Regions from separate parts of the Paraburkholderia sp. BCC1876 genome, predicted to be linked through region 3. Evidence: predicted binding sites of a transcription regulator. Region 3 holds the regulator's gene; each other region holds the start of a gene.
The links. The regulator HrcA, encoded in region 3, represses chaperone genes, less so after heat shock. The targets are predictions, from matches to a motif close to TTAGCACTCNNNNNNNNNGAGTGCTAA.
Positions count from the first base shown of each region.

Region 1: the regulator HrcA is predicted to act here: its motif matches at 4,667-4,693, upstream of groES (co-chaperone GroES).
Region 2: the regulator HrcA is predicted to act here: its motif matches at 4,412-4,438, upstream of rpoH (RNA polymerase sigma factor RpoH).

Region 1 covers NZ_CADFGI010000007.1:134,502-144,591, reverse strand. Annotated here, with positions in the region: gene HWY05_RS24535 (ABC transporter substrate-binding protein) at 1-495, opposite strand, end outside; gene HWY05_RS24530 (ABC transporter permease) at 577-1,593, opposite strand; gene HWY05_RS24525 (sugar ABC transporter ATP-binding protein) at 1,590-3,149, opposite strand; gene HWY05_RS24520 (FadR/GntR family transcriptional regulator) at 3,647-4,345, shown strand; gene groES (co-chaperone GroES) at 4,766-5,056, shown strand; gene groL (chaperonin GroEL) at 5,118-6,758, shown strand; gene HWY05_RS24505 (hydroxymethylpyrimidine/phosphomethylpyrimidine kinase) at 7,015-7,875, opposite strand; gene HWY05_RS24500 (rubredoxin) at 8,167-8,337, shown strand; gene HWY05_RS24495 (hypothetical protein) at 8,492-9,913, shown strand.
Region 2 covers NZ_CADFGI010000004.1:705,061-715,150, reverse strand. Annotated here, with positions in the region: gene HWY05_RS18590 (fumarylacetoacetate hydrolase family protein) at 1-171, opposite strand, end outside; gene ybiB (DNA-binding protein YbiB) at 421-1,392, shown strand; partial or broken gene HWY05_RS18580 (2-isopropylmalate synthase) at 1,907-2,884, shown strand; gene HWY05_RS18575 (nuclear transport factor 2 family protein) at 3,147-3,530, opposite strand; gene HWY05_RS18570 (acyloxyacyl hydrolase) at 3,574-4,137, opposite strand; gene rpoH (RNA polymerase sigma factor RpoH) at 4,501-5,436, shown strand; gene cydP (cytochrome oxidase putative small subunit CydP) at 5,778-6,038, shown strand; gene HWY05_RS18555 (cytochrome ubiquinol oxidase subunit I) at 6,028-7,623, shown strand; gene cydB (cytochrome d ubiquinol oxidase subunit II) at 7,659-8,795, shown strand; gene cydX (cytochrome bd-I oxidase subunit CydX) at 8,826-8,939, shown strand; gene nagE (N-acetylglucosamine-specific PTS transporter subunit IIBC) at 9,101-10,090, opposite strand, start outside.
Region 3 covers NZ_CADFGI010000007.1:308,654-318,743, reverse strand. Annotated here, with positions in the region: gene HWY05_RS25295 (NAD kinase) at 1-675, opposite strand, end outside; gene hrcA (heat-inducible transcriptional repressor HrcA) at 982-2,001, shown strand; gene hemH (ferrochelatase) at 2,185-3,255, shown strand; gene HWY05_RS25280 (RNA-binding S4 domain-containing protein) at 3,263-3,670, shown strand; gene grpE (nucleotide exchange factor GrpE) at 4,184-4,768, shown strand; partial or broken gene HWY05_RS38410 (thioredoxin) at 4,834-5,008, shown strand; gene dnaK (molecular chaperone DnaK) at 5,214-7,166, shown strand; gene dnaJ (molecular chaperone DnaJ) at 7,437-8,579, shown strand; gene pabB (aminodeoxychorismate synthase component I) at 8,605-10,090, shown strand, end outside.

The DNA of each region.
Region 1 (10,090 bases), 170 kb from region 3:
GCCCGCACCCGCAACGTACGACATGATCGCAATCTTGCCGGTCTGGCCGATCCGGTCGATCAATGCCTTCGCGCATAGCTCGCCGGCTTTCTTGTTATCGGTCGACAGGAACGACTGGTAATACTGCTTGCCGGAGTCGGCCAATGCCGAGTCAATGATCACGACCGGAATATGCGCCTCCCAGGCTTTCTTGACGGCAGGCACCAGGGCATCGGGATCGGACGGTGCCAGCACGATGCCGGCGACCTTGCGATTCACGGCGTTCTCGACCATGTTGACTTCGTCGGCAATCGCCGTCTCGGTCGCGGGACCCTGGAATGTCATCGTGTAGCCTTTTGCGTCGCCTATCGCCGCGGCGGCGCCTTTCTGGACGTTTTGCCAGTAGTTGGAACTCGAGGTCTTGACGATGACCGCGATTTCGCCGCCGGCGGCGTGGGCGAGTCCGGTTGCCAGCGCCAGCGTGGCGGCCAGCAGGCTCAGTTGAAATGTGCGCATGTCTCTACTCCTGGGGAGAGTTGTTGTCGTACATGGACGTCTCGGCGCGGCGGAACCTGTCGGCCGGCGCGCCGATGGAGGTCACCGGCGATTGCGAAGCTGGTCGATCCAGACAGTGCCCAGAATGACCAGGCCGATGATGATTTGCTGAATGAAGCTGGACACCCCATTCATGTTCAGACCGTTGCGCAGAATGCCGATCACGAAGGCGCCGATGGCCGTGCCGGAGATCGTGCCGACACCCCCCATCAGCGAGGTGCCGCCGATCACGGCGCTCGCGATTGCATCGAGCTCGTACATCACGCCTTCGTTCGGCTGTGCGGTCAGCAGACGCGACATCAGCACGCAGCCCGTGACGCCCGCGAGCGCACCGGACAGCACATACGTGAACAGGGTCACGCGCGCGACGTTGACGCCGGACAGCCGCGCGGCCTCCGCGTTCGAACCGACGGCATAGATATGACGGCCGAGCGTCGTGCGGCTCAGCATGATCGACACCGCGACGGCGATCACGACCATCAGCAGAACCGGATAGGGGATGCCGGGAAACGTCACATCCGGGAACCCGTCCGCACCGATCGTTTCGATCCGGAAAAGTGAGCCGTTGCCGAGCACGCCGAATGCTTCACCGAGTCCCGACACGGGGCGCGCGCCCGTGATTTGCAGGGCGAGGCCGCGCGCCACCAGCATCATGCCGAGCGTGGCGATGAATGGCGGCAGGCGCATGCGCGTCACACACAAGCCGTTGACCACGCCGCACAGCGCACCGACAACGATGCCGACCAGCATGCTGAGCGTGACAGGCAGGCCCGCCTTGACCGCGAGGGCCGCGACCACGCCGGAAAGCGCGAGTACCGAGCCGACCGAAAGATCGATCCCGCCGGTGATGATCACGCAGGTCGCGGCAACGCCGAGATAGGCGATCGAGGTCACCTGCAGCGCGACGGTCATGGCGTTGTCGACCGTATGGAATGCTTCGCTGGTAGAGGAAAAGACCACGATCATGACGATCAGGCTGCCGAACGCGGCGAACTTCTGGATCAGATCTTTGCGCCGTTCATTGGCGAGGGACGGCGAAGGGCGCGTGACCGTGCTCATTGCGCGTCTCCCGATGAACCCGACGTGTGCGGGTCGACCATGCGACCCGAGGCGTAGTGCATGATTTCTTCCTGACTCGTCTGACGGGTGTTGAGAATGGTCACGAGCTCGCCCTCGTGGAAGACGGCGACCCGATCGGTCATGCCAAGTATTTCGGGTAATTCCGAGCTGATCATCACCACACCGATACCCTGTGCGGCGAGCCCGTCGAGTAATTCGTAGATCGCGTATTTGGCGCCGACGTCGATACCGCGCGTGGGTTCGTCGAAGAACAGCACGCGCGACTCGCGGAACAGCCACTTGCTGATGACGACCTTCTGCTGGTTGCCGCCTGAGAGGTTGCGGGCGATCTGTCTGACGCCCGGGGTGCGGATGCCCAGTTGGTCGATATAGCGCTGCGCCACCGCGGCTTCTTCCGCGAAGCGGATAAAGCCGAAGCGGTTCGATACCGCGTCCATGTGCGCGAGCGTGATGTTGCTGGCGACCGGCATATTGATCGACAGACCATTGGCCTTGCGGTCCTCGGACAGATACGCAATGCCGTGACGGATCGCGTCGACCGGCGAGCGGATCGCGAGGGGCTCGTCGCCGAGATATACCGTGCCGCCATCGAGCGGATCGGCGCCGAAGATCGCGCGGGCGACTTCGGTTCGGCCGGCGCCCATCAAACCCGCGAAGCCAAGAATCTCGCCGCGCCGCAGAGCGAAACTGACGGGGCCGAACACGTTCGTGCGCGTCAGTCGGTCGACGCTGAGCAGTACGTTGTCGGCCGGCGTCGACGTGCGCGGCGGAAACTTGTCTTCGAGCGAACGGCCGACCATGCGCGCGACGATCTGATGGATCGTGGTGTCCTGAAACACGTCGGTCGAGACGTAGCGTCCGTCGCGCATCACGGTGACCCGATCCACGATGCCGGTCATTTCATCGAGCCGGTGCGAGATATAGATGATGCCCACGCCAACGCGCTTCAGTTCGTGAATGATTCGGAAGAGCTGGCTTGTTTCCGATTCCGTGAGCGACGAAGTCGGCTCGTCCATGATCAGCACTTCGGCGTCGAGCGAGAGCGCCTTGGCGATTTCCACCATCTGCCGTTGCGCGACGGATAGCGTGCGTACCAGCCTCCCCGGCGCGATATCGACGCCAAGCCGGTCGAGGCAACGTTGAGCGTCGGCGCGCAGACGCACGCGATCGACGAAGATCCCGCGGCGCGGCTCGCGTGCCAGAAAGATGTTCTCGGCCACCGAGAGGTGCGGCACCAGGTTCAGCTCCTGGTGAATGATGGCGATGCCTGCGGCCTGTGCCTCCAGCGACGACGTGAAGTGCCGCTCGCTGCCTTTGTAGAGGAGGATGCCCTCGTCGGGCGGGTACTGGCCGCTGATGATTTTCATCAGCGTCGACTTGCCCGCGCCGTTCTCGCCGCAGACCGCGTGGACCTCGCCACGCCGCAGATCGAAACTGACGGCGTCGAGCGCGAGCACGCCGGGGAACCGCTTGGTGACGTGAGTCAGCCGGAGCAATTCGGCCTTGTCGGGAGCGTTCGCGGCGCCGGGTGTCAGGTTCGCGAGCGATCCACTCGCTGGGGTGGACGGTGTCGCGGCGGTGGACGCGCGGTGCTCGCCCGGTCCGGGCTCGAAACGATTGGCATGACCCGAGTCCGCCCGCGCCGACAGGGTGCGGCGCTGAACGGGCTGGCTTGGAAATTCCAGCAAGTCTGTCTCCTGTTCGTCACTCCGCGGGGCGGGGACGACTTTAGGTTCCTGGCGGATCTGCGCTGAGACCGACCGCAAACGCAGCCGGTCAGCATGCAATCGATCATAGGTAGGGATCGCAAATTGGTCAAGCCACTTATTCGGTGTCGATCAGATTTGGAGATCTTTGGATGGGTTTGGTTGGTCGAAATATTTAAAAAATGGACGTAATTTATGCCTGTATAGAGCTAGATGCCTGCGAGGCGACGGCTTAGTTTATAATTTCTTCAAAGTTTAGAAATTAAATTGGCCCGACCAATTAACGGCATATGTGCCTTGCGCGGCCAACGCGTTTGGAGAGGAAATTGACGAACACGCAGCTCAGGCAGGTCGAGACCAAGCGCTTGTACCAGCACATCGCGGATCAGATCCGCTCGCTGATTCAGTCAGGCGGATTCGCGCCGGGCTCGCGTTTGCCCCCCGAGCGCGATCTTGCGCAGCAACTGGGGGTGTCGCGGCCGTCGTTGCGAGAGGCATTGATCGCGCTCGAGATTTTCGGCTCGGTTGAAATTCGCCAAGGCTCGGGCGTCTACGTTTGCCGCGCAGCGGATCGCCCCGTCAGCGCAATCGCAGGATTGGGCGAGAGCCCGTCTGAGCTCATGCAAGCCCGCGCGGTGCTGGAGGGGGCGGTCATTGTGTTGGCCACGGCGCTGATTACGCCTGACAGTCTGGCCCGTTTGCGCGAGACCCTGGACGCGATGCGCGCGAACGTCGACGAGGGGCGCTCGCCGCTCGACCATGATCGCGCGTTCCATGTGTGCATTGCCGAGATGAGTGGCAACTCGGTGCTGGTTCGGATGGTGGCCGAACTGTTCGACGAGAGGCATAGCCCGATTTCAGCGCGCCTTAGCGGTCACGCGGAGACGAGCCAGACCTGGGCGGCGGCGCTGGTGGAGCACGAGGCGATTTATCGCGCGCTGGAAGACCGTGATCCGTTAGCCGCGCAGTCGGCGATTCGCAGCCATCTCAAGGCGTCGGGCACGCGCTGGATCGAAGGTGGCTGAGGCGGCGCGGACGTGGCGCCGAAGATTTCTTCGCCCCGAGCGTGGGCAGGAAGCGTGATCTATTTCGAGGTTTACCCTTAGTCGAACGCCGATCTCCCGATTTACAGGGGCTTTATTGCCGGGCATGCCCCCGGGTCCTACCGGCGTGCGCGGCTCCACGGCGCAGCCGTTCAGAGGGTAAGTCACTGTTTGTCATGGTGAATTTTTGCCATCACGGCCCGGACACCCGTCACGGGTCCGAACTTGAGTGAGCAAGGTTCAAACTTAAGTGAAGCTCGACATCCCATCCCTTCTTGAATTTGTCACCACCCGTCCATATAATTAGCACTCGCTGCACGAGAGTGCTAACAACATCGCCGGTTGGCTCCGCCAGCCGGGTTTTCTCAGCGTTCTTCAGTCTCAATCAAGAGAGGAGTATGTATGAACCTTCGTCCTTTGCATGATCGCGTGATCGTCAAACGTCTGGATCAAGAAACCAAGACTGCGTCGGGCATCGTGATCCCCGAAGCCGCAGCAGAAAAGCCGGATCAAGGCGAAATTCTGGCAGTCGGCCCGGGCAAGCGTGACGACAAGGGCGCACAAATCGCGCTCGACGTGAAGGTTGGCGACCGCGTCCTGTTCGGCAAGTACGCAGGCCAGACCGTCAAGGTCGACGGCAACGAACTGCTCGTGATGCGCGAAGAAGACATCATGGCCGTGGTGCAGAAGTAAGCGCTGGTCGCTACTTTTCCCGGTCATAAGTCATATCCCAAAGAATTCAAGGAGTTAGAAGATGGCAGCTAAAGACGTCGTATTCGGTGATTCCGCCCGTGCCAAGATGGTTGAAGGCGTGAACATCCTCGCGAACGCTGTGAAGGTCACGCTGGGTCCGAAGGGCCGCAATGTGGTCCTGGAACGCAGCTTCGGCGGCCCGACGGTCACGAAAGATGGTGTCTCGGTCGCGAAAGAGATCGAACTGAAAGACAAGCTCCAGAACATGGGCGCGCAAATGGTCAAGGAAGTCGCTTCCAAGACCAGCGACAACGCAGGTGACGGCACCACGACCGCAACGGTTCTGGCTCAGTCGATCGTCCGCGAAGGCATGAAGTACGTTGCATCGGGCATGAACCCGATGGACCTGAAGCGCGGTATCGACAAGGCTGTCACGGCTGCAATCGAAGAACTGCGCAAGATCAGCAAGCCGTGCACGACCAACAAGGAAATCGCGCAAGTCGGTTCGATTTCGGCTAACAGCGACTCGTCGATCGGCGATCGTATCGCTGAAGCCATGGACAAGGTCGGCAAGGAAGGCGTGATCACGGTTGAAGACGGCAAGTCGCTGCAAGACGAGCTGGACGTTGTCGAAGGTATGCAATTCGACCGCGGCTATCTGTCGCCGTACTTCATCAACAACCCGGACAAGCAGGTCGCCGTTCTGGAAAACCCGTTCGTGCTGCTGCACGACAAGAAGGTCTCGAACATTCGTGACCTGCTGCCGGTACTGGAACAAGTCGCCAAGGCTGGCCGTCCGCTGCTGATCATCGCAGAAGACGTCGAAGGCGAAGCACTGGCAACGCTGGTGGTCAACAACATCCGCGGCATCCTGAAGACGGTTGCTGTGAAGGCTCCGGGCTTCGGCGATCGTCGTAAGGCCATGCTGGAAGACATCGCGATCCTGACCGGCGGTCAAGTTATCGCTGAAGAAACCGGTTTGACGCTCGAAAAGGCAACGCTGGCTGAACTGGGTCAAGCGAAGCGCATCGAAGTGGGTAAGGAAAACACCACGATCATCGACGGCGCTGGCGAAGGTGCAAACATCGAAGCACGTGTGAAGCAGGTTCGCACGCAAATCGAAGAAGCTACGTCGGACTACGACCGTGAAAAGCTGCAAGAGCGCGTTGCCAAGCTGGCAGGCGGTGTTGCAGTGATCAAGGTCGGCGCTGCGACCGAAGTCGAAATGAAGGAAAAGAAGGCACGTGTCGAAGACGCACTGCACGCAACGCGCGCAGCTGTGGAAGAAGGCATCGTTGCTGGTGGCGGTGTGGCGCTGATCCGCGCTCGCACGGCTATCGCCGGCCTGAAGGGCTTGAACGCCGATCAGGACGCAGGTATCAAGATCGTTCTGCGCGCAATGGAAGAACCGCTGCGTCAGATCGTCACGAACGGTGGCGAAGAAGCCAGCGTCGTGGTGGCAGCTGTTGCAGCTGGCACGGGCAACTACGGCTACAACGCAGCAACCGGCGAGTACGTCGACCTGGTTGACGCCGGTGTCGTGGACCCGACGAAGGTCACGCGCACGGCTCTGCAAAACGCAGCATCGGTGGCAGGTCTCCTGCTGACGACCGACGCAGCTGTTTGCGAACTGCCGAAGGAAGATGCTCCGATGGGCGGCGGTATGCCCGGCGGCATGGGCGGTATGGGCATGGACATGTAATTTCGATTGGGCCTCGTCAGAGGCTCGGTTGGAACACATGGGGAGGCGCGCTGCGAGGCGTGCTTCCCAAAAGCAAAAACCCGCAGAAATGCGGGTTTTTGCTTTTGGGGCGAGGGTGTTGAATGTCAATGCGATAAGCGCGGAAAAAGAAAAGCCCGCACGAATGCGGGCTTCTTCTAGTGATGACACAGCGCGCAGCGCGCTACCGTGGCTAACGCATCTCGACAGCGATAAACGTCAGCGCCGGCGCCAGCGTTTAATGCCGTGCTTCGCCCGGCGTTGCACCTTTGCCGGCAGTCGGCGGCGTTTCATCGTCGCTGCTGCGGGCCCAGAAGAAACGATCCGGCAGATACGCGCCCATGCCCGGCCGGAACGCATTGCGCACCGCCTGATATAGATACTCCTGCGCCTCGCGCACCGCCTCGGCGGGGTCTTGCCCGTTGGCCAGCAACGCGGCGATCGCCGCGCCCAGCGTGTCCGTCAACCCCATGATCCGATGGCTGCCTCGGTCCCACGTGTCCTGGCGCAACTGGCCGTCTTCGCTGAACAGCGTATTCACGTGCCGGTGCGTGCCGGTTTCCGTCGACAGAATGTATTCGCAGCCTTGCGACAGCAGATGCGAGATCGCCGCGTCCAACGTTGGCGATTCGGCGTCGCCGTCGGGCTGGGCCAGCGCGAGCAGCGTGGTTGCGTCCGCAACCAGCAGCGTGGTTTGCGGCGCGAGCAGGTCGGCGATCGCTTCGCGCAGTTCGTCGGCGGCGAGCACGTGCTCGTCGTCGAGCGTGAAGTCGGGGGCGAGAATCAGCGGAATGTCGTCGTAATCGGCGACGACTTCGGCAATCGCGCTCACCACTTCCGCGCGCGTGCAGGCGCCGACCTTGAACGCCGCAATCGGCATGTCTTCCAGCAGCATCCGCGCTTGAGTCGCGACGACTTCAGGGTCGAGTCCGGTGACTTCGTCGCAACTGGCCGAGTCGCGCACGGTGTAGCCCGTGAGCACGGAGACGCCATGACAGCCCATGCTGGCAAGGGTCATCAGGTCGGCCTGCAGGCCGGAGCCGCCGGTGGGATCGGAGAGGCCGAAGGTGAGGACGATCGGAGGTGTGTCGCTGGGCATGAAAATTTGCAAAAAGGAGCTAAATTTGGGCGCGGACCGTGCGCTATCGGCTCAATTATGCGGCCTAAACCGTCGCGAGGGCGTTTTTTCGCACGCCTGCGCGCGTGGTCGCGTGTGAGCGCCAGCACCCGTGCGGCAAGCCGCCGCTACAGCGTTCTTGAGCCGACGCAAACGGCATAAGCAAAGGCTGCCGCGCGCTACGCTTGCGCGTTTCTGATTGCTAGGCATTGGGGCGGCAACACGGTACCATCATGGCTCCCGTTTCCACGGACTCTACTGCGCGACACAAGAATGGAATATCAAAGCTGGATGTGCCTGATTTGCGGCTGGATTTACGACGAAGAAGCCGGCTTGCCGGACGAAGGCATTGCGCCGGGCACCCGCTGGGCGGACGTTCCCATTAACTGGACTTGCCCGGAATGTGGCGCGCGCAAGGAAGACTTCGAGATGGTCCAGATCTGAGGTTGCGATCCGGCGGCGCGCATTGTCATCGAGCGCGCCGTGGGTGTCCTGCCGCAGCGGTAATCTGTCATTGTCCTGTCACCGGTTCGCGCGCTAGCCGAGCAGTCAGCGTGCGGCGCGAAGCGGCGGCCCGTCAGCTTCCTGTCGCCCGCTCATGACTTCACGACCCGCCGCACCCGTTTCCTTCGACGCCTTGCCGAATCCACGCGGTGGCGCGGTCCGTCCCGCTGAGCTTGCGCTGGCCGAAGCGCTGCTGGCATTCGAACAACATACCGAGAGCACCTCGGCGCTGCTGCGCGCGTCGCACGCATTGCGCGCGGCCGGCTGGCTGAGCGCGCAGCGTTTCGCCGACGCCTTGGTGCGGCTGTCGCCGCTCTCGGAAGACGATCCGTCCGGCGCCGACACTGCGCGTGCGGTGTTCGGCGCGGCCTTGCGTGATTTTCGCGCGGCGCTCGAGCGCCACAATCTGCGCGAGCTGTCCTGCTCGCCGGCACTCTTCAATCACTATCGCGCGGTCTGTGCGCATTTGTCCGAGCACACGCCGGGTTCCACCGTTGTCTTCGAAGATCTTGCGCTGACCGCGCGTCCGGTGCCGCCGGTGTCGATGCACGCGCAGTCCGCCGATCAGTTGGCCCATTTGCGGGCGCGTTATGAACGCGCGCTGCTGCCGGTGCTGCGCGCGCAGCCCGACACGGGCAGTGCGGCCGCGCGGGCGCTCACCAACGCGGCGCTCGACGAACTGGACGCCGTGCTCACCGAACTCGCCGGCCCTGACCCCTACGATTTCTGGCGGCTCGCCAAGGCTTGCGCGAAAGCGTTGCGGGTCGGCGGCCGGGCGACCGGCGACGTTGATGCGCGGCGTTTCTACGCCCGTTGCAATCTCGCACTGGCCGATCATGCACGCGGTATCCAGCGCGCGCCGCGGTCGCTGGTGCGGGCCACGCTGGCATTACTTTGGCGCGACTACGCCTTGTTCGGCGCCGCCGCCGAAGACGCCGATCAGGTCGAAGTGCTGCACGACTACGGCTTGACCGTCGACTGGCACGTCGCCGGCACCCAGGCATCCGAAATGCTGTGGGAGGCGGGCGCCGTGCAGGCGCAATCGCTCAACGCGGCGCGCGGCATGCTGACGCGCGAGCTGGGCGTGCTGGCGGTCAACTCGCACGCGTACGAAGATTTCCTGCAGACGGCGGATGCGTCGATCTCCGCGCTGACCGAGCATGCCCGCGCGGCCGACCAGCCCGAGAAAGCCGATCCGAGCGAAGCGCTGCAAGCCGGCGACGCCGCTTACCGGCTCGGCGCCGCGGCGTGCGCGCTGGGCCTCGGTCATGTGGCGCTGCTGGCCGATGCGCTGGGGCTCGCGTGGCGGCGTCGCGCGCATGCTGCAGTCGCGACGCCCGCGGTGCGCGCGCACGTGATCGTCGGTGCGCCGGCGGCGAGCACGTTGGAGCAAAGCGCCGAAGCGTTGCGTGCGACGCTGCACAAGGTGGCCGCGGGTGTTGCACCGGCCGGTGGCGGCGCCGCGCTGGCTGGTCTCGCCGCGTTGACGCGCGCGATCGAGCAGGGCGGCGAATAAGATTTGCCCATAGCAAAAACGCGGCCCGCCGGCACATAAACACGCTCGTGCGAAATGCCGCGAACCCTACGCCATGGCACACGCGGGCGTGCGTGATAGAGTGCAACCTGAATCGCCGTCGATGGCTCGCGGCACGCTTTATGGCACACATCGCGGTTCCACGCTCAAAGCCCGCCA
Region 2 (10,090 bases), on a different contig from region 3:
GGCCGGCTTGCTGAAGAAGAACGGCGGTTCGCGGTCGGGATCATGTCCCATCTCGCGCGCGTGCGCCTCGTAATTGCGGCCCACACAGTAGATGCGACGCACCGCGAATTGCTCGCTGGATCCCACGACCGGCACCGCGACCTGCGGTGCGGGTGCAAATACGTAACTCATCCCGTTCTCCGTTGCTTGATGTGTACCGCTGTGTACCGCTGCGGTGTGCCGCCGCGGCGGCGCTAAAACATCGAGTGTAACGCGCGGAAAAGCGCCACGCGCGGCAGTCGGGCAAGCGCGCGCGGTGGCGGCGAATCCGGCGCGCGGTCTCGCCAAAGCGTCATAGATGCGATACTCACACCGAACACCGTCCTTTGAATACCGTGGCAGACCGCTCCAGGCGGCACGCCACCTCGTCCCCCGCGCCCGATGACCGACTCCGCCGACACCGTCACCCCCTTCCCTTGCGCCCGATTCATCAAGGAAATCGGCCGCGGCCCGAACGGCGCCCGCGCGCTGACCGCCGACGACACGCGCTCGCTCTACAGCGCGATGCTCGATGGCCGCGTGGCCGAGCTCGAACTCGGCGCGGTGCTGCTTGCGTACCGCGTAAAAGGCGAGACCGCCGATGAACTCGCCGCGATGCTGGCCGGCGCGCATGCGTCGTTCGAGCCGATTCATCTGCCGCACGGCGAGTTCCGGCCGGTGTCGATCCCCAGCTACAACGGCGCGCGCAAGCAACCCAACCTGGTACCGTTGCTCGCGCTGCTGCTGGCGCGTGAAGGCGTGCCGGTGCTGGTGCACGGCGTCACCGAAGATCCGGGTCGTGTGACCAGCGCGGAAATCTTCACGCATCTGCAGATTCCTCACGCACACGAGCACGCCGATATCGAAGACGGTCTCGCCGAGCGGCGTATCGCGTTCGCGCCGATCGACGTGCTGGCGCCGAAACTCGCGCGCCTGCTCGCGCTGCGGCGACGTATGGGCGTGCGCAATTCAACGCATACGCTGGTGAAGATCCTGCAGCCGTTCGCGCCGGCTGGACTGCGCCTCGTGAATTACACGCATCCGCCGTACCGGGACAGTCTCACGCAACTGTTCAACACGCATCCCGACGCGGCCGCGGGCGGCGCGCTGCTGGCGCGCGGCACCGAGGGCGAAGCGGTGGCCGACACGCGGCGTCAGGTGCAGGTGGACTGGTTGCACGACGGCGTCTGCGAAACGCGCGTGCCGCACGAGCGCTCGTCGCCGGATGCGCCCGAGGTCGACTTGCCCGAGGCCAAGGACGCGCCGACCACCGCCGCATGGATCGCCGCCGTGTTGCGTGGCGAAGCGCCCGTCCCGAGCGCGATCGAGCGGCAAGTCGAACTGATCGTCGACGTCGCGAGAATGCCGGTTTGATGGACGCTACGCTCAGCAGCTCGGCCCGCAAAACGGCGCTCGTTTCAGAAGACGCGAGCGCTGCGGGTTGACACACCGCCGCGCGCTGTCTTAAATTAGCTCCATGCGTTTCCTCCCGAACACCCTCCGAATTAGTTTCGGCCGCCTGGCGCGGCCCCTATCGCTACGTCTAGCGTAAGTCAGACGTAGCGCTGCGCAGCGGCCACCCGCAGGGGTTGCGCCACGCACAGTCCTCCCGGCAGTCCCAGCAGTTTCCGCGTCACCCCAAACCGTAGTTCTTCACAACCTGTAGTCGTTTGCATTCGTCCGTTTACCGTTCGGACGAAGCGCGAGGGTCATATGCACGTTGCATGGGCATCATCCACGTCCGTTTTCGTCGTCACCATGACGCTGTTCGTTCGCGCCCGTTCGTTGGTGCCGCTAGCCATCGGCTGGCGGACCGTGCACCCGTGGCAGTCCGCCAACCGCTCGACGCCACACCCTTTCGCACACGACACAACGAACGAGGCCCGACATGTTGCGCAATCCCGCTGAAAAATACCGTCCCTTCCCCACCGTGCGGCTGACCGGCCGCAAATGGCCGAGCCGCACGATCGACCACCCGCCGGTCTGGATGAGCACCGATCTGCGCGACGGCAACCAGGCGCTGATCGAACCGATGAACGCCACGCAGAAGCTCGAATTCTTCGAGATGCTGGTGGCGATCGGCTTCAAGGAGATCGAGGTCGGCTTTCCGTCGGCCTCGCAAACCGACTTCGATTTCGTGCGCAAGCTGATCGAGGAAAAGCGCATTCCCGACGACGTGACCATCGAAGCGTTCGTGCCGTCGCGCGCCGAGTTGATCGCGCGGACCTTCGACGCGCTCGCGGGCGCGCCGCGCGCCATCGTCCATTTGTATAACGCGATCTGTCCGTCGTTCCGGCGCATCGTCTTCAACCAGTCGAAGGCCGAGATCAAGGCGCTGGCCGTGGAAGGCACGCGCGTCATCAAGGAACACGCGCAGGCGCGGCCGGAGACGCAGTGGACCTTCCAGTACTCGCCCGAGACGTTCAACACGGCGGAACTGCCGTTCTCCCGCGAGGTTTGCGACGCGGTCGCGCAGACGTGGCGGCCCACGCGCGATCGCAAGATGATCGTCAACCTGCCCGCGAGCGTCGAAGCGGCGACGCCGAACGTGTTCGCCGATCAGATCGAATGGATGCACCGCAATCTCGGCTATCGCGACAGCATCGTGTTGTCGGTGCATCCGCATAACGATCGCGGCACGGCGGTAGCCGCGGCGGAGCTGGCGCTGATGGCGGGCGCGGACCGCGTCGAAGGATGTCTGTTCGGCAACGGCGAGCGCACCGGCAATCTGGATCTCGTCACGCTCGCGATGAATCTCGACGCGCAAGGCCTCGATTCAGGTCTGGATTTCTCGGATATCGATGCGGTGCGGCGTGTCGTCGAGCGCTGTAACCAGCTTCCGGTGCATCAGCGGCATCCGTATGCGGGCGTGGCGGCGATGCAGGTGAAGGCACAGCGAGGCGATAGCGTCACGGGCGAGGAAACCGTGACCGAGGAAGAAACCCTGACCCATGGGGCTGGTGTCGGGGTGGGACAAAGCGGCGCAGGTCAGCAACGCATTGCCGCGTGAGATTGGCACGCTAGGTGAGGTGAGATGAGGCGCTGAAACCCACGCGCCCTCGCCTCTCAAGGCCGCGCGCTCACAAGGCGCAACCGGCCGTGAAAAATAAAGCGTGAGCCCACAAGGCTCACTCGATTGCACAACGGGTCGCCTGCCACGCGATCAACCGCCATTGCCCGTCTTCCTGCGTATGAATGGCCGTGTAGGCAATCGGAAACAACAGCGCGCCGTTATTCGCTTCCATCTCGATCAACGCACGGCCGGTCACGACGCAGGTCTCGCGGCCGACCGGCAGGACCTCTTGCGACTGCACCTCGATCTGCCGGTAACGCCGCCGCCCGGCGGTGATTCCGTCGATGAACTGCCGCTTCGTTTCCCGCTTGCCGTTCGTATGGACATAGCTGACGTTATCCGCGAGCAGCGCGTCGAGCGAGGGCCCGTCGCCGTCGACCATCGCACGAAAGCGCTCTCGCTCGAGCCCGCGAATCGCTTCGATCATCTTTGCCACCATCGCTCAGCCCCTCGCACCGGTGAGCCGAACGTGGCCACCGTCGTCAGAAGTTATATTGCAGATATAGCTGGTGGAAATTTATACCAGGATTCGGCTCTTTGATACCACCGTTGGAAACATGCTGGAAACGGTAGCCCGCCTGGTACTGCTGGTGGCTGCCGAACTGCAGGCCCACGCCCGCCATGTCGGCGAACTGGAACGCGGTGCCGAGCGTGAACTTCTCGGACAGCCGCGGACTCGACAGCAGCCGGATGCCCGCGCCCAGTTCGGCGTACGGACGCAGCGACCCGCTTCCCTTGATGAAGCGGATGATCGGCGTCACACCGACTTCGCCGATGTTGTCGTGCACATTGCCTTCGTTGGTGTGCCACCAGGCCACGTGCGCTTCGCCGATCAGCGAGAAATGCCAGTCGCCGATCTGCCACCAGGTCAGATTCGGATCCCAGACGAAGCCGAGATCGAGTTTCTTGACGTGCCGGTCGCCGAGACCGCCGGCGATCTGCACGCCGAACTGGTCGGCCGAAGCCGCCGCCGAAGCGCCGATCAACAACGCCGCACACGCGGCTTTTAGCGCCAGACCACGCAACACATCGTTCTTATTGTTCATCTAACACCCGATCTCCGCCGAACGTTAAAGAATCTGCAACCGTTCCCTTATTCTAAAGACAAAGTCGGATCGATGGATCGTATGAAGAAACCTAAGTTTTCACAATTAGTCACTTCAAAATCAGCAAAAATCGGTCAGTTATAAGAGTGAAGGTGAATTGTCAGGTAAGTTATACGACTCGAGCATGGCCTGCGCGGGAAGCGTATCATGGCTATTGAAATCCAAATTTCAATAGGGATTTACGGAACTTGGATGTCCCTACGGCCTCTAAGTATTAGCACTCGGGAAATCAGAGTGCTAACATCCAACGCTGGAGTCGTTTACCTGAATACGCTTTTGTCTGATTCCAAAGGAGTTTTCCACGTGAGCCATGCAATGACCCTTCCGAGTACTCTGAGCCCGTCGGCGGCTAAGGCCGCTTCGGCAGGTGCACTGGCGCTCTCGCATTCCTCGCTGCTGCCCGGTCAACTGGGCAATATCGACGCCTACATCCAGGCCGTTAATCGGATTCCGATGCTGACGCCGGCGGAAGAACGCCAGTTCGCCACCGAATTTCGCGAGCAGGACAACCTCGAGTCCGCGCGCCGTATGGTGCTGTCGCACTTGCGGTTGGTCGTGTCGATCGCGCGCAATTATCTCGGTTACGGCCTGCCGCACGCCGACCTGATCCAGGAAGGCAATATCGGCCTGATGAAGGCCGTGAAGCGCTTCGACCCGGAGCAGAACGTGCGCCTCGTGTCGTACGCCATGCACTGGATCAAGGCTGAGATCCACGAATACATTCTGCGCAACTGGCGGATGGTGAAGGTCGCCACCACCAAGGCGCAACGCAAGCTGTTCTTCAACCTGCGCAGCCACAAGCAGGGACTGGGCGCGTTCACGCCGGACCAGATCGACGATCTGGCCAAAGAGCTGAACGTGAAGCGCGAAGAAGTCTCCGAAATGGAAACGCGTTTGTCGGGCGGCGATATCGCGCTCGAAGGCCAGGTTGAAGACGGTGAAGAAGCGTACGCGCCGATCGCCTATCTGGCCGACTCGCATAGCGAACCGACCGCCGTGCTGGCTTCGCGCCAGCGCGACAAGCTGCAAAGCGACGGTATCGCGAGCGCGCTGGACGCACTGGACGCCCGCAGCCGCCGCATCATCGAGGCACGCTGGCTGAAGGTGGAAGACGACGGTTCGGGCGGCTCGACGCTGCACGAACTCGCCGACGAGTTCGGCGTATCGGCGGAACGGATTCGCCAGATCGAAGCCAGCGCCATGAAGAAGATGCGCGGCGCGCTGACCGAATATGCGTAAGGCTTAAAACCTTCGCAAAAAAGGCACACCGCCAGGCCAACGCCAACTGGCCGCAAAGCCCCGCCCTCGCAAAACGGCGGGGCTTTTTTTCGTCCGCGCGGCGACGCCTTCACTGCGCTCAACCCCTTTCGTGGCCTTGCCCACCCGGCATACGTTTTCTTGACGTAACACAAACCAGATAGCAATACTGTTCAGACGGGGCGAGCCTAGCGACCCAATGCCGCAGCGCTTAAATGATGCGCATAGGGTTCTGCTCCTAGAATCGGGATGCACTCGCCAGACCGCTCGAAGCGGCCTGGATCCAGCCGGACTCACCGGCGTGAAGTCGCCTTCGACCGATCATGACCATAGCCCTCAAACGCAACAGCCGCCCCCGCTCGAACCTGCGCAAACGGTTCGACCGCTGGGTGCGCGGTCCGACGTTGGCGCGGGACATCGCCATCGTCCTCGCCATCAAATTTGCACTGCTGATGGCGCTCAAATACGCATTTTTCAATCATCCGCAGGCGGAGCATATGTCGCTGCCGCCTGAACAAGTCGCGCAGATGCTGCTGTCCGTGCCTGCCTCGCATTCGTCCCAAGGTGATCAACATGCCCGTTAGCGAAGTCGTAGAACTATCGCGCCTCCAGTTCGCCATCACGGCGCTTTATCACTTTCTGTTCGTGCCGCTCACGCTCGGCCTGTCGTGGCTGCTCGTCATCATGGAATCCGTCTATGTGATGACCGGCAAGCAGATCTACAAGGACATGACCCAGTTCTGGGGCAAGCTGTTCGGGATCAACTTCGCGATGGGTGTGACCACCGGGCTCACGCTGGAATTCCAGTTCGGCACCAACTGGTCGTACTACTCGCATTACGTCGGCGATATTTTCGGCGTGCCGCTCGCCGTTGAAGGCCTGATGGCGTTCTTCCTGGAATCGACCTTTGTGGGTCTGTTCTTCTTCGGCTGGAAACGGCTCTCGAAAGTGCAGCACGTCATGGTCACGTTCCTCGTCGCGCTCGGCTCGAATCTGTCCGCGTTGTGGATTCTGGTGGCCAACGGCTGGATGAACAATCCGGTCGGCGCCACCTTCAACTACCAGACCATGCGGATGGAGCTCGACAGCATTTTCTCCGTGCTGTTCAACCCGGTCGCGCAGGTGAAGTTCGTGCACACCGTGTCGGCCGGTTATGTGACAGCGTCGATGTTCGTGCTCGGCGTGTCGTCGTGGTATCTGCTCAAGCGCCGCGACACCGAGTTCGCGCTGCGCTCGTTCGCGATTGCCGCCGGCTTTGGTCTGGCATCGACGCTGTGCGTGATCGTGCTCGGTGACGAGTCCGGCTATCGCACCGGTGAAGTCCAGCAGGTGAAACTGGCCGCGATCGAATCCGAATGGGACACCGCGCCGGCACCGGCACCGTTCACGATCATCGGTATTCCGAATCAGAAGGAAGAACGCACGGACTACGCGATCCGGATTCCGTACGCGCTCGGCCTGATCGCCACCCGTTCGGTCGATGAACCCGTGGTCGGCCTGAAAGACCTGATGGCGCAAAACGAAGTGCGCATCAAGAACGGCATGCTGGCCTACGCCGCGCTGCAAAAGCTCAAGCAGGGCGACGCCACCGACGAAGCCAAAGCCGCCTTCGACGCGCACAAGAAAGACCTCGGCTACGGCCTGATGCTCAAGCAGTTCACCGCGAACGTCACCGACGCCACACCGGACCAGATCGTCCAGGCGGCGAAGAAGACGATTCCGCCGGTCGCCCCCGTGTTCTTCTCGTTCCGTCTGATGGTGGGCCTCGGCATCCTGTTCCTTGCAACCTTCGTGACGGCGTTCTGGTTCTGCGCGCAACGCTCGTTGCTGCTGGAAAAGCGTCGCTGGTTTCTGCGCTGGGCCGTGTGGGCGATTCCGTTGCCGTGGCTCGCGGCCGAGTTCGGCTGGATCGTCGCGGAAGTGGGCCGTCAACCGTGGACGATTGCCGGCATCTTGCCGACCAACCTGTCCGTGTCGAGCCTGACGCCGACCGATCTGTATCTGAGCATCGGCGGCTTCGTGGTGTTCTACACCGTGCTGTTCATCATCGAAATCATGCTGATGTTCAAGTACGCGCGCCTGGGACCGTCGTCGCTGCATACGGGCCGCTACCACCACGAACTGGAACAGCCGCTGAATCAGCCGCTGCCGACCAACACGGCCGCCTGATGCGCCGCCACTGAGCATCAAGGGAAAAGATCATCATGGATTACGCAACCCTCAAACTGATCTGGTGGGTGCTGATCGGCGTGCTGCTGATCGGCTTCGCGCTCACCGACGGCTTCGACATGGGCGCGGCGATTCTGCTGCCGTTCATCGCGAAGACCGACGCCGAACGACGCATTGTCGTGAACACGGTCGGCGCGACGTGGGAAGGCAACCAGGTGTGGTTCATCACGGCCGGCGGCGCGATGTTCGCGGCATGGCCGCTGGTGTACGCCGCCTCGTTCTCGGGCTTCTACTTCGCGATGTTGCTGGTGCTGTTCTCGCTGTTCTTCCGGCCGGTCGGCTTCGACTACCGCAGCAAACGCGAAGACCCGCGCTGGCGCAGTGCGTGGGACTGGGCGCTGTTCGTCGGCGGCTTCGTGCCTTCGCTGGTGATCGGCGTCGCGTTCGGCAACCTGCTGCAAGGCGTGCCGTTCTCGTTCGATACCGACCTGCGCGTCACCTATCACGGCGGCTTCTTCGCGCTGCTCAATCCGTTCGCGGTGTTGTGCGGGCTGGTGAGCGTGTCGATGCTGGCGGCCCATGGCGCGGCCTTCGTGAAGATGAAGTCGGACGGCGTGGTGGCCGAGCGGGCCTCGCTCGCGCTGCGGATCGCGTCGCTGGTGGGCGTGGTGCTGTTCCTGATTGCCGGTGTGTTGATCGCGACGGTGATCGGTGGCTATCAGGTGATCGACGCGCCGCCGCTCGATTCCGTCGCTAACCCGCTGATGAAGAACGTGATCGGCGCGCCTGGGTTGTGGCTCACCAACTACGCGAACTATCCGTGGATGGTCGCCGCGCCGGTGGCGGGTCTGGTGGGCGGTGTGCTGGCTTTGCTGCTGGCGCGCTCGCGGTTCGAGAAGAGCGCGTTTCTGGCGACCTCGCTGATGATCATCGGCGTGATTCTGACGGCGGGCTTTTCGATGTTCCCGTTCATCATGCCTTCGTCGCTCGACGGTCGCAGCAGTCTCACCGTGTGGGATTCGACGTCGAGCCGCATGACGCTGCAGATCATGCTGGTGGCCGTCATCATCTTCCTGCCGCTGATTCTGATCTACACCAGTTGGGTGTATCGCGTGATGCGCGGCAAGGTGACCGCCGCCGCACTCGAAGAAAACCAGCATTCGATGTATTGACCGGCACTACGCTTTTAATGGGAGTTTGTGATGTGGTATTTCAGTTGGCTGCTTGGGATCGGCGTGGCGTTGGCGTTCGGCATCATCAATGTGATGTGGCTGGAGTCGCGCAAGCCGGTGGAAGCCAAGGTTAAGACGCGCTGAGGCGATGTGGACCGGCTGCGATGAAGCCGGTCGGTTAACGCAAAAACGGCACCTTGAAGAAACTCAAGGTGCCGTTTTTTATTGCTGCGTGCTGCGTCGGCTTGAGTCGGGACGGCGCGAGCCGCCCCACTCCGTTACGACGCAGTTACGCCATCACCGCATCACGCCGGCAAAGGCGAAGCAGCGCCGCCATTTGACGACATACGCGTCGCCAGCACCGCCGCATAGCGCTGCGCCGAATCGCCCACTACGATATGGAACGTATCCGCCGAGATCCATGCCGTATCGAGCGTAGCGAGCCGCTGACGATCCACCGCCGACGGATCGCGCACGACCACACGCAAACGCGTTGCCGCGACCGCATCCAGCGACACCACGTTGCCCGCGCCGCCAAACACGGCGAGCCAGCGCAGCGGATCCGGGTCGAGCGGACCACCGTGCCCACCCGCAACCGCCGCAGCAGCCACCGGCGCAGCAGCAGGCGCAACACTCGCCGCCCTCACCGCCTCACCACCACCCTGCGCGATCACCGTACGAATTTCATCCGCGATGATGTCCGCTTCCGGCCCGATGATCACCTGCACATTGCCCGAACCGCGCTTGAGCACACCACGCGCGCCGATCGTCTTCAGATCGTTCTCGGAGACCAGATTCGAATCGACCACCGACAAACGCAAACGTGTCGTGCAAGCATCCACGTTCGACAGATTCGCCGCGCCACCCAGCGCCGCGATATACCGCTGCGCACGCGGCACTGCCGCACCGGCCACCGGCGAAACGAAACCGCCGGCCTCGAACGATCCGACCTGCTCGTCAGCGGCAGCGGGTTCGCGACCCGGCGTCGCCATGTTGAACTTGCGGATGAAGAAGCGGAACAGCCCGTAATACACCACCGAATACACGATACCGATCGGAATCGCCATCCAGCCCTTCGTCGACAGGCCGTAGTTCAGCACGTAGTCGATCGCGCCGGCCGAGAACGTGAAGCCGAGGTGAATGCCGAGCGCCGAGCAGATCGCAAGCGACAAGCCGGTCAACAGCGCGTGAATCACATACAGCACCGGCGCGAGGAACATGAAGCTGAATTCGATCGGCTCGGTCACGCCCGTCAGGAACGAGGTCAGCGCCATCGAGAACAGCAAGCCGCCAAC
Region 3 (10,090 bases):
CAGCACGATCGGCCGGTTGGACAGCGCGTGCGGCGCGATCGGCACCAGCACGATGCCGCCCAATTGCGGATGCAGGATCGGCCCTTGAGAGGAGAGCGCGTAAGCGGTCGAGCCGGTCGGCGTGGCGACGATCAGGCCGTCCGAGCGCTGGTTGTACATGAAGCGCCCGTCGACCGAGACATGCAGTTCCGCCATGCCCGAAAAGCCGCTGCGATTGACCACCACGTCGTTGAAGGCCAGCGCGTGATAGATCGGGTTGCCGTTGCGCATGATGCGCGCCTCAAGCAGCACGCGCTCTTCACGTTCGAAATTGCCCGCGAGCATTTGCGGCACGATCTCGCGCATGTCGGAGATCGGAATGTCGGTAATGAAGCCGAGCCGGCCGTGATTGATGCCGATCAGCGGCGTGCGGTACGGCGCGAGCTGGCGGCCGATGCCGAGCATGGTGCCGTCGCCGCCCAGGACGACGGCCACGTCGGCGCGCGCGCCGATCTCGGCGGGACGTAGCGCCGGATAGTCGGTGACGCCGATCTCGGCGGCAGTGTCGGCTTCGAACACGACCTCGAAGCCGCGCTTTGCGATGCACGAGGCGAGCGCGGTCAAGGGCTCGACGATGCCCGGCGTATTGTTGCGCCCGACGAGCGCGACGGTCTTGAACTGGCTGGTCACTTGCATGCCGGCATTACACCATAGGTGGGGCCTGAAAAGAACCGCTGACAGACCCGGTAGCGGGGCGGCGCGGGTGGGCTGACGGCGTACCTCGCGATTATCGTTAGAATGGTGAAGCGTTGATGACATGCGTGCCGGTTAGAGTGCCACGGCGCGCCGTTGTCGAGGCGGCGGTCCGAACGTCGGGCCACGTGCCGGCTCACGCAGCGGATCGAAGACAAAGTGGCGCCCGGGCGAGCCGTGGCGCATTCGTCAACGGTGAGCGCCGTTAGCGCTCGCGGTAGTCGTGTCATTAAGCTAAAATTTTCCGTCATGCTAGATCCTCGCGCACAAACCCTCCTCAAAACGCTGATCGAGCGCTACATCGCCGAAGGTCAGCCGGTCGGCTCGCGCACGTTGTCACGTTACTCCGGCCTCGAACTGAGCCCGGCGACGATCCGCAACGTGATGTCCGATCTCGAGGACCTGGGGCTCGTGATCAGTCCGCATACCTCCGCCGGCCGTATTCCTACGCCACGCGGCTATCGCCTCTTCGTGGATACGATGCTGACCGTCGAGTCCGCCGCGGACGAAGAAGCCGTGATGCGCGCCGTCAAGACTACGCTGCAGGCGGGTGAGCCGCAGAAGATCGTCGCCGCGGCGGCCAGCGTGCTGTCCAATCTGTCGCAGTTCGCCGGCGTGGTGCTCACGCCGCGGCGCAGCCACGTGTTCAAGCAGATCGAGTTCATGCGTTTGTCCGACAAACGCATTCTGCTGATCATCGTGACGCCGGAAGGCGACGTGCAAAACCGCATCATGGCGACGCAGCGCGACTTTTCGCCGTCGCAACTGGTGGAAGCGTCGAATTACATCAACGCGCATTTCGCCGGCCTCTCGTTCGACGACGTGCGCCGCCGCCTGCGCGAGGAAATCGACGAACTGCGCGGCGACATGACGACGCTGATGCACGCCGCCGTCACGGCCAGCACCGAAGAGTCCGACACTGGCGAGAACGTGCTGATTTCCGGCGAACGCAATCTGTTGGAGGTCGCCGACCTTTCGTCCGACATGGCGCGCCTGCGCAAGCTGTTCGATGTGTTCGATCAAAAGACCAGTCTCCTTCAGTTACTCGACGTGTCGAGCCACGCGGCGGGCGTGCAGATTTTCATTGGTGGCGAATCGAATCTCGTGCCGATCGAGGAAATGAGCGTGGTCACCGCGCCGTACGAAGTGAACGGCAAGATCGTCGGCACGCTCGGCGTGATCGGCCCGACCCGCATGGCGTACAACCGCGTGATTCCGATCGTGGATATCACCGCGCGCCTGCTTTCCCTGACCCTCAGCCAGCAATAGCGGGCTGCCCAGCGGCGGCAACTCACGCGCTCATTTCACGTCCGGTCATCATGCGCGACGGCGCGCGGCTTGCCAATTGGCCGAATGGCCAGGGGTGTACGGCGGACCGGTCGCCAGACCGCGCCGCTATAATGAAACCCACCTGAATCGACTCTCCGCCTCAAGCGGTTACCTCTGCTGCCTATGCGCTTCGACCTCGAGCGGCCCTCACAGAACGCCACGTCACACCGTGTCGCCGTACTGCTGATCAATCTCGGCACGCCCGACGCGCCGACGCCGCGTGCGGTCCGCCGCTATCTCGCGCAGTTTCTGTCCGATCCTCGCGTGGTCGAAATTCCGTCTCTGTTGTGGCAGATCATTTTGCGCTTGCTGATCTTGCCGTTTCGCAGTCCGGCGTCGGCGAAAAAGTACGCCGCGGTCTGGATGCCGGAGGGCTCGCCGCTACGCGTCTATACCGAGAAGCAGGTGGAAGGCTTGCGCCATCTGCTGCAACTGAATGACTACACGGTGCTGGTCGACTACGCGATGCGTTACGGCACGCCGGGCATTCCGGCCATGCTTAATCAGTTGAAGCTGGCGGGCGCCGAGCGTGTGCTGCTGGTGCCCATGTATCCGCAATACTCGTCGTCGACCACGGCCACCGCTTTCGACGACGCCTTTTCAGCGCTCAAGCGCATGCGCAATCAGCCGGAAATCCGCACGGTGCGTCAGTACGCGGACCATCCCGCGTACATTTCAGCGCTGGCCGCCCAGGTGCATCAGTACTGGCATCAGCACGGCCGGCCCGACTTCGCGGCCGGCGACAAGCTGGTGTTGAGTTTTCACGGCGTGCCCAAGCGCACCATGGATCTCGGCGACCCCTACCATGAGCAATGCCAGCAGACCGGCGCGCTGCTCATGCAGGCGTTGGAACTGACGTCGGTGGAGTGCCGCATCACGTTCCAGTCGCGCTTCGGCAAAGCCGAATGGTTGCAGCCGTACACGGCGCCTACGTTGAAGGAACTGGGCGCGGCGGGCGTGCGCCGCGCCGATGTTTTTTGCCCGGGCTTTACCGCCGACTGCCTTGAAACGATTGAAGAAATCGGCATGGAAGTGCGCGACGAATTCCTGCACGCCGGCGGCAAGGAGTTTCATCGGATTGCCTGTGTGAACGCGTCGCCGGCGTGGATTGCCGCGCTCGGCGAAATCGTCGCGCAGAATCTGCAAGGCTGGCCGGTCCAGGCGCTGCCAGTGCCGCATTCGACAGGGGCTTGAACAGGCGATGAACTACCAGATTTCGACCGAAACGGGCGCGAAGCTACGCATCGACAAATGGCTTTGGGCGGCGCGCTTCTTCAAGACGCGCTCGCTCGCCGCCGATGCCGTCGAGAAAGGCCATGTGCGCATTGGCGGCGCCAATGTGAAACCGGCGAAAGACGTGCGCGTCGGCGATCTGGTCGAGATCGAAATCGAGCGGATCGTCTGGCAGGTAAAAGTGCTGGGCCTATGCGACGTGCGTGGCCCGGCAAGCGTCGCGCAGACGCTTTATGCGGAAACAGAGGAAAGCAGGGTGAAGCGGCAGGTCGAGCAGGAACGGCGCAAAACGTATCGCGAGCCGGCGGCCGCATTGCACGGCCGGCCGACCAAACGCGACAGGCGCACTATCGACAAACTTTCAGGTGGGGGTTGAACAGTTGTTCCATGGTCGCGTGCACACCGCCGTATTCGGTAGTGTGATCGTTGACAGCCCCGGACATGCAGATGGTCGTGGTGCCCAAAATCAGTACCAATGCGACCACCGAGATTGCGAAGGTCAGTTTCACGGTACTCCCCTTGGGAAGAATTCAGGACGGAAACAGGCGGATCAGGTGGGAAATTGCAAAATGTCGGTAAGGCTTACGTCAGATTAGGGTTAACGTGTCTTTTCCGACGCTTTAGTGGAGCATAGGCCACTTGTTGGTCGCACTCAATCTCAATCTGATTGCGTCGCAATAATGGTTGTAACCAGGCATTTCCGCCGCCCGTCCGTGGTGCGAAAAGTTCCGCGAGACCCGCTTGAAACGGGTCTTTCCGGCCCCATCTGCCGTTTCGTTATGCGGTGGTGCGTCAGCTAGTCTGTCGCTATTTTGCAACGCACAAATTGCGCCTGCTTTTGCGCGCTGCCGCCACCGTTGGTTTTTACTTTTTTACGACTTTCAGCGACATGGAAAATACGCAAGAGAACCCGACGAGCCAGAATCCCACGCCCGCGGACGAAGCCGAGCGCCAGGCCGCCGAGGCCGCAGCAGCCCAGCAGGAAGCGGCCGCAGGCGCTACGACCGAGACGCCGGCAAGCCTCGAGCAGGCCGCGCTGGCTGAAGCGCACGCCAGGATCGCCGACCTGCAGGAGAGCTTCCTGCGGGCGAAAGCCGAGACCGAAAACGTGCGTCGTCGCGCGCAGGAAGACGTGACCAAGGCGCATAAGTTCGCGATCGAGAGCTTCGCCGAGCATTTGCTGCCGGTGGTGGACAGCCTCGAAGCGGCCGTTGCCCACTCGTCCGACGATCTGCAAAAGGTGCGTGAAGGCGTCGAACTGACGCTGCGTCAGTTGAACGGCGCGCTGGAGAAGGGCCGTGTGGTCGCCCTGAATCCGGTCGGCGAGAAGTTCGACCCGCATCGCCACCAGGCGATTTCGATGGTGCCGGCCGATCAGGAGCCGAACACCGTCGTGGCAGTGCTGCAAAAAGGTTTCGTGATCGCCGACCGCGTGCTGCGTCCGGCGCTCGTGACCGTCGCGGCGCCGAAGTAAACGCCGCTGCTGCTTTCTGCCGTTTTCAGGTCGGTTTTCCGCCGCCAAGCTGGGCTGGCACCGCCATGGCCAACCGTCCCGTCGGCTACGCGTTCGTCGTCTTCGACATGCGGGAGCGCAGCGCCGACTCGTTCGACGCGGGGCCGGCCGCAGTCGGACGCGATCCGCGCCCCCGGTCCCAGATGGTTTCGCAGCAACGTCTACGAACACCGCGATCCGGGCGGGCGCTTCCTGCTTCACTGCTCGGCGTCGCAAAAAGCAGTAAAACAAGCGGAAAAAGTTCGACCGATTGAAAAAAATTAAAGACCGCATCGTAAAAGAGGTCTTGAAAACGATGCGGACGCACTTATGTTGAGTGCAGGTAGGAATTGAGAGCGGATCGCCTTACCGCCAGATGGCAAACAAGGCGCTTTCCGCAGCGATCAAAGTCAGGAGAATAGTAAAAATGGGCAAAATCATCGGCATCGACCTCGGCACGACCAACTCGTGCGTGGCGATCATGGAAGGCAATACGGTTAAGGTGATCGAAAACTCGGAAGGTGCGCGCACCACGCCGTCGATCATCGCTTACATGGAAGACGGCGAGATTCTCGTCGGCGCGCCTGCGAAGCGTCAGTCGGTCACGAACCCGAGAAACACGCTGTACGCGGTCAAGCGCCTGATCGGCCGCCGCTTCGAAGAAAAAGAAGTGCAGAAAGATATCGCGCTGATGCCGTACAAGATCATGAAGGCCGACAACGGCGACGCATGGATCGAAGTGCGTGACCAGAAGCTGGCACCGCCGCAAATTTCCGCGGAAACGCTGCGCAAGATGAAGAAGACCGCTGAAGACTACCTCGGCGAGCCGGTCACCGAAGCGGTGATCACGGTTCCCGCGTACTTCAACGACAGCCAGCGTCAGGCAACCAAAGACGCAGGCCGCATCGCCGGTCTGGAAGTCAAGCGCATCATCAACGAACCGACCGCAGCCGCGCTGGCATTCGGTCTGGACAAGGCCGAAAAGGGCGACCGCAAGATCGCGGTGTATGACCTGGGCGGCGGTACGTTCGACGTGTCGATCATCGAAATCGCAGATGTCGACGGTGAAATGCAGTTCGAAGTGCTGTCCACGAACGGCGATACGTTCCTGGGCGGCGAAGACTTCGACCAGCGCATCATCGATTACATCATCGGCGAGTTCAAGAAGGAACAGGGTGTCGATCTGTCGAAAGACGTGCTCGCGCTGCAACGCCTGAAGGAATCGGCTGAAAAGGCGAAGATCGAACTGTCGTCGAGCCAGCAGACCGAAATCAACCTGCCGTACATCACGGCCGACGCGTCGGGTCCGAAGCACTTGAACCTGAAAATCACGCGCGCCAAGCTGGAAGCGCTGGTTGAAGAACTGATCGAACGCACCATCGAACCGTGCCGCACGGCGATCAAGGATGCAGGCGTGAAGGTCGGCGAGATCGACGACGTGATCCTCGTCGGTGGTATGACGCGTATGCCGAAGGTGCAGGACAAGGTTAAGGAATTCTTTGGCAAGGAACCGCGCCGTGACGTGAACCCGGACGAAGCCGTGGCCGTTGGCGCCGCGATTCAAGGTCAGGTTCTGTCGGGTGACCGCAAGGACGTTCTGCTGCTCGACGTGACCCCGCTGTCGCTCGGCATCGAAACGCTCGGCGGCGTGATGACGAAGATGATCAACAAGAACACCACGATCCCGACCAAGCACGCACAGGTCTACTCGACGGCTGACGACAATCAGGGCGCCGTGACGATCAAGGTGTTCCAGGGCGAACGCGAAATGGCAGCCGGCAACAAGCTGCTGGGCGAGTTCAACCTCGAAGGCATTCCGCCGGCACCGCGCGGCACGCCGCAGATCGAAGTGAGCTTCGACATTGACGCGAACGGCATTCTGCACGTCGGCGCGAAAGACAAGGCGACCGGCAAGGAAAACCGCATCACGATCAAGGCAAACTCGGGTTTGTCCGAAGCCGAAATCGAAAAGATGGTGAAGGACGCGGAAGCCAACGCCGAAGAAGATCACAAGCTGCGTGAGCTGGCCGATGCCCGCAACCAGGGCGACGCGCTGGTCCACAGCACGAAGAAGGCGCTCACCGAGTACGGCGACAAGCTGGACGCGGGTGAGAAGGACACGATCGAAGCCGCGCTGAAGGACCTCGAAGAAACGCTGAAGAGCGGTTCGAGCGACAAGGCCGCGATCGAAGCCAAGATCGAAGTCGTGGCAACCGCCTCGCAGAAGATGGGCGAGAAGATGTACGCCGACATGCAGGCAGCGCAAGGTGCCGAAGCAGCGGCAGCAGGCGCGGCGGGCGCGGGTGCATCGGCAGGTGGCGCGAGCCAGCAGCAGGACGACGTGGTCGACGCCGATTTCAAGGAAGTCAAGAAAGACTAAAGCCAGGTCGCATTTCGACCGTAAAGCCGCACACGGCACCGTGTGCGGCCCGGCTGCACAATCCCCTGCACCCATTCGGGCCGCAGCAACGTGCAAGAGCGGTTATCTCGCCTGGCGAGCCTTTTGGGGCTCTCCGGGCACGTTTGTTTTATGGAGGGCGTTGTTTCGAGCCGGTTTCGAGCGGCAAAAAACAGCGGCCGGACGAGTCGCAAGACTCCAGCATTCAAGAGGAGCCACCGCGTCGCATTGCGCGAGTGGCGTTGAACCGATATGGCGAAACGGGATTACTACGAGGTTCTGGGCGTCGCAAAGAACGCGAGCGACGACGAAATCAAGAAGGCTTATCGCAAGCTTGCGATGAAGCACCACCCCGACCGGAATCCGGGCAACAAGGATGCGGAAGAGCATTTCAAAGAGGTGAAGGAAGCCTATGAAATGCTGTCGGACTCGCAAAAGCGTGCCGCGTACGACCAGTACGGCCACGCGGGCGTGGATCCGAACATGGGCGGAGCCGGCGCACAAGGCTTCGGCGGTTTTGCCGATGCATTCGGCGATATTTTCGGCGACATCTTCGGCCAGGCGGCCGGTGGCGCCGCACGCGGCGCTGGCGGCCGACCCGGCCCGCAGGTCTATCGCGGCGCCGATCTGCGCTACAGCATGGAAATCACGCTGGAACAGGCCGCACACGGCTACGACACGCAGATTCGCGTGCCGAGCTGGGTGTCGTGCGAAATCTGTCACGGTTCGGGCGCCAAGCCCGGCACCAAGCCGGAAACCTGCCCGACCTGTAGCGGTTCGGGTTCGGTGCGGATGTCACAAGGCTTTTTCAGCATCCAGCAAACCTGCCCGAAGTGCCACGGCACCGGCACCTATATCCCTGATCCGTGCGGCCATTGCCACGGCGCGGGCAAGGTGAAAGAGACCAAGACGCTGGAAGTGAAGATCCCCGCCGGCATCGACGACGGCATGCGTATCCGTTCGGCCGGTAACGGCGAGCCGGGTATCAACGGCGGTCCGTCGGGCGATCTGTACGTCGAAATCCATATCAAGCAGCACTCGGTGTTCGAGCGCGACGGCGACGATCTGCATTGCCAGATGCCGATTCCGTTCACCACCGCGGCGCTCGGCGGCGAAATCGAAGTGCCGACCCTCGCGGGTCGCGCCAGCTTCACTGTTCCGGAAGGCACGCAGTCGGGCAAGACGTTCCGTCTGCGCGGCAAGGGCATCAAGGGGCTGCGTTCGAGCATTGCCGGCGATCTGTACGTGCACGTGCAAGTCGAAACGCCGGTCAAGCTCACCGACTCGCAGCGCGAATTGCTTCAGCAGTTCGAGAAGGCGTTGGTGGAAGGCGGCTCGCGACATAGCCCGCAAAGCAAGAGCTGGTTCGACCGGGTGAAGAGCTTCTTCGATTAATGGCAGTTTGAAGTTGGTGGTAAGCATGACGGCAGATGAGCGCGACGCGGTCTTCGCGTTGCTCGACGATTGCGACGCGACGGCGGCGCGCCGTTCGAGTCGTCTGTACACGGGTTTTGTGCGGGAACGGGTGTGCGTGGACGCCGCGCAACTCGAGGCCGTATGTGAATCTGTGGTGGCGGATACCTTGCGTGGTTTGCATGCCGTCGTGCTCGCCGATTATGAGTTTGGGCGGAATCTTCTCGATGGAGATTCACGTCCGCATCCGAAAACGCAGCGTGGCGATGCCTCGCTGCGTTTTTTATTGTTCGAGCGCTGTGAGAAGCGCTCGCGCGAAGAAGTCGACGCGTGGTTGACGGAGCGCGATGGCGGCACGATTGAGCCGTCGGTGGCGGGCACGGCGAATGGGCGCGCGAGTGTCGAGCGTGCGCAGTTCGACGCGGCAATCGCCGCGATTCACGACGCGCTACGCGCGGGCGATTCCTACCAGGTCAACTACACGTACCGGCTTGGCTTCGACGTGTTCGGTTCGCCCACTGCGCTCTATCGACGGTTGAGGGCCCGGCAACCGGTCCCGTTCGGTGCATTGATCGCGCTGCCGGGAAGCCAATGGGTGCTGTCGTGTTCGCCGGAGCTTTTCATCGAAAAAGACGGTGCGATGTTGCGTGCGCGGCCGATGAAAGGCACCGCGCCGCGCTCGGACGATCCGCGGGCTGACCAGTGCGCCGCCGAGTTTCTCCGCAGCGATCCGAAGAACCGTGCCGAGAATGTGATGATCGTGGATCTGTTGCGCAACGATTTGTCGCGAGTCGCGCAAACGGGCTCGGTCAAGGTGCCTGCGTTGTTTTCGGTCGAGCCGTATGCGTCGGTCTGGCAGATGACGTCGACGGTGCAGGCCAGCTTGCGGCCCGAAACGTCGTTCGCCGGTGTTGTGCGCGCGTTGTTTCCGTGCGGATCGATTACCGGCGCGCCGAAGCATCGCACGATGCAGTTGATCGACGAACTGGAAAGCACGCCGCGCGAGCTTTATACCGGCGCGATTGGCTGGCTCGACGCGCCCACGGTAGCCGCGCCGGCGGCGAATCCAACCGTGTGCGGTGACTTCTGCCTGTCCGTCGCCATTCGCACGTTGACGCTGAGCCATGCCGCGCAAACCGGCGAGCTGCAGGGCACGATGGGCGTCGGCGCGGGCATCGTCCTCGACAGCGTCGCCGCCGACGAATTCGCGGAGTGTCAATTGAAGGCCAGTTTTCTAACCGGCGCCGAACCGGGTTTCGATCTGTTCGAAACGATGTACGCGACGCGCGAGGAGGGCGTGCGGCATCTGTCGCGCCATCTCGAACGGCTGTCGCGCAGCGCGGCAACGCTGGGTTTCAATCTCGGCGACGAAAATAATATTCGCGCCCAGATCACGGCGACGTGTGAATCGCTGCCGGCGCACACGCCGCATCGTATGCGGCTCGCGCTCAGTAAGAACGGTGCGACGCACATCGCAGCCGCTGTGCTGACGC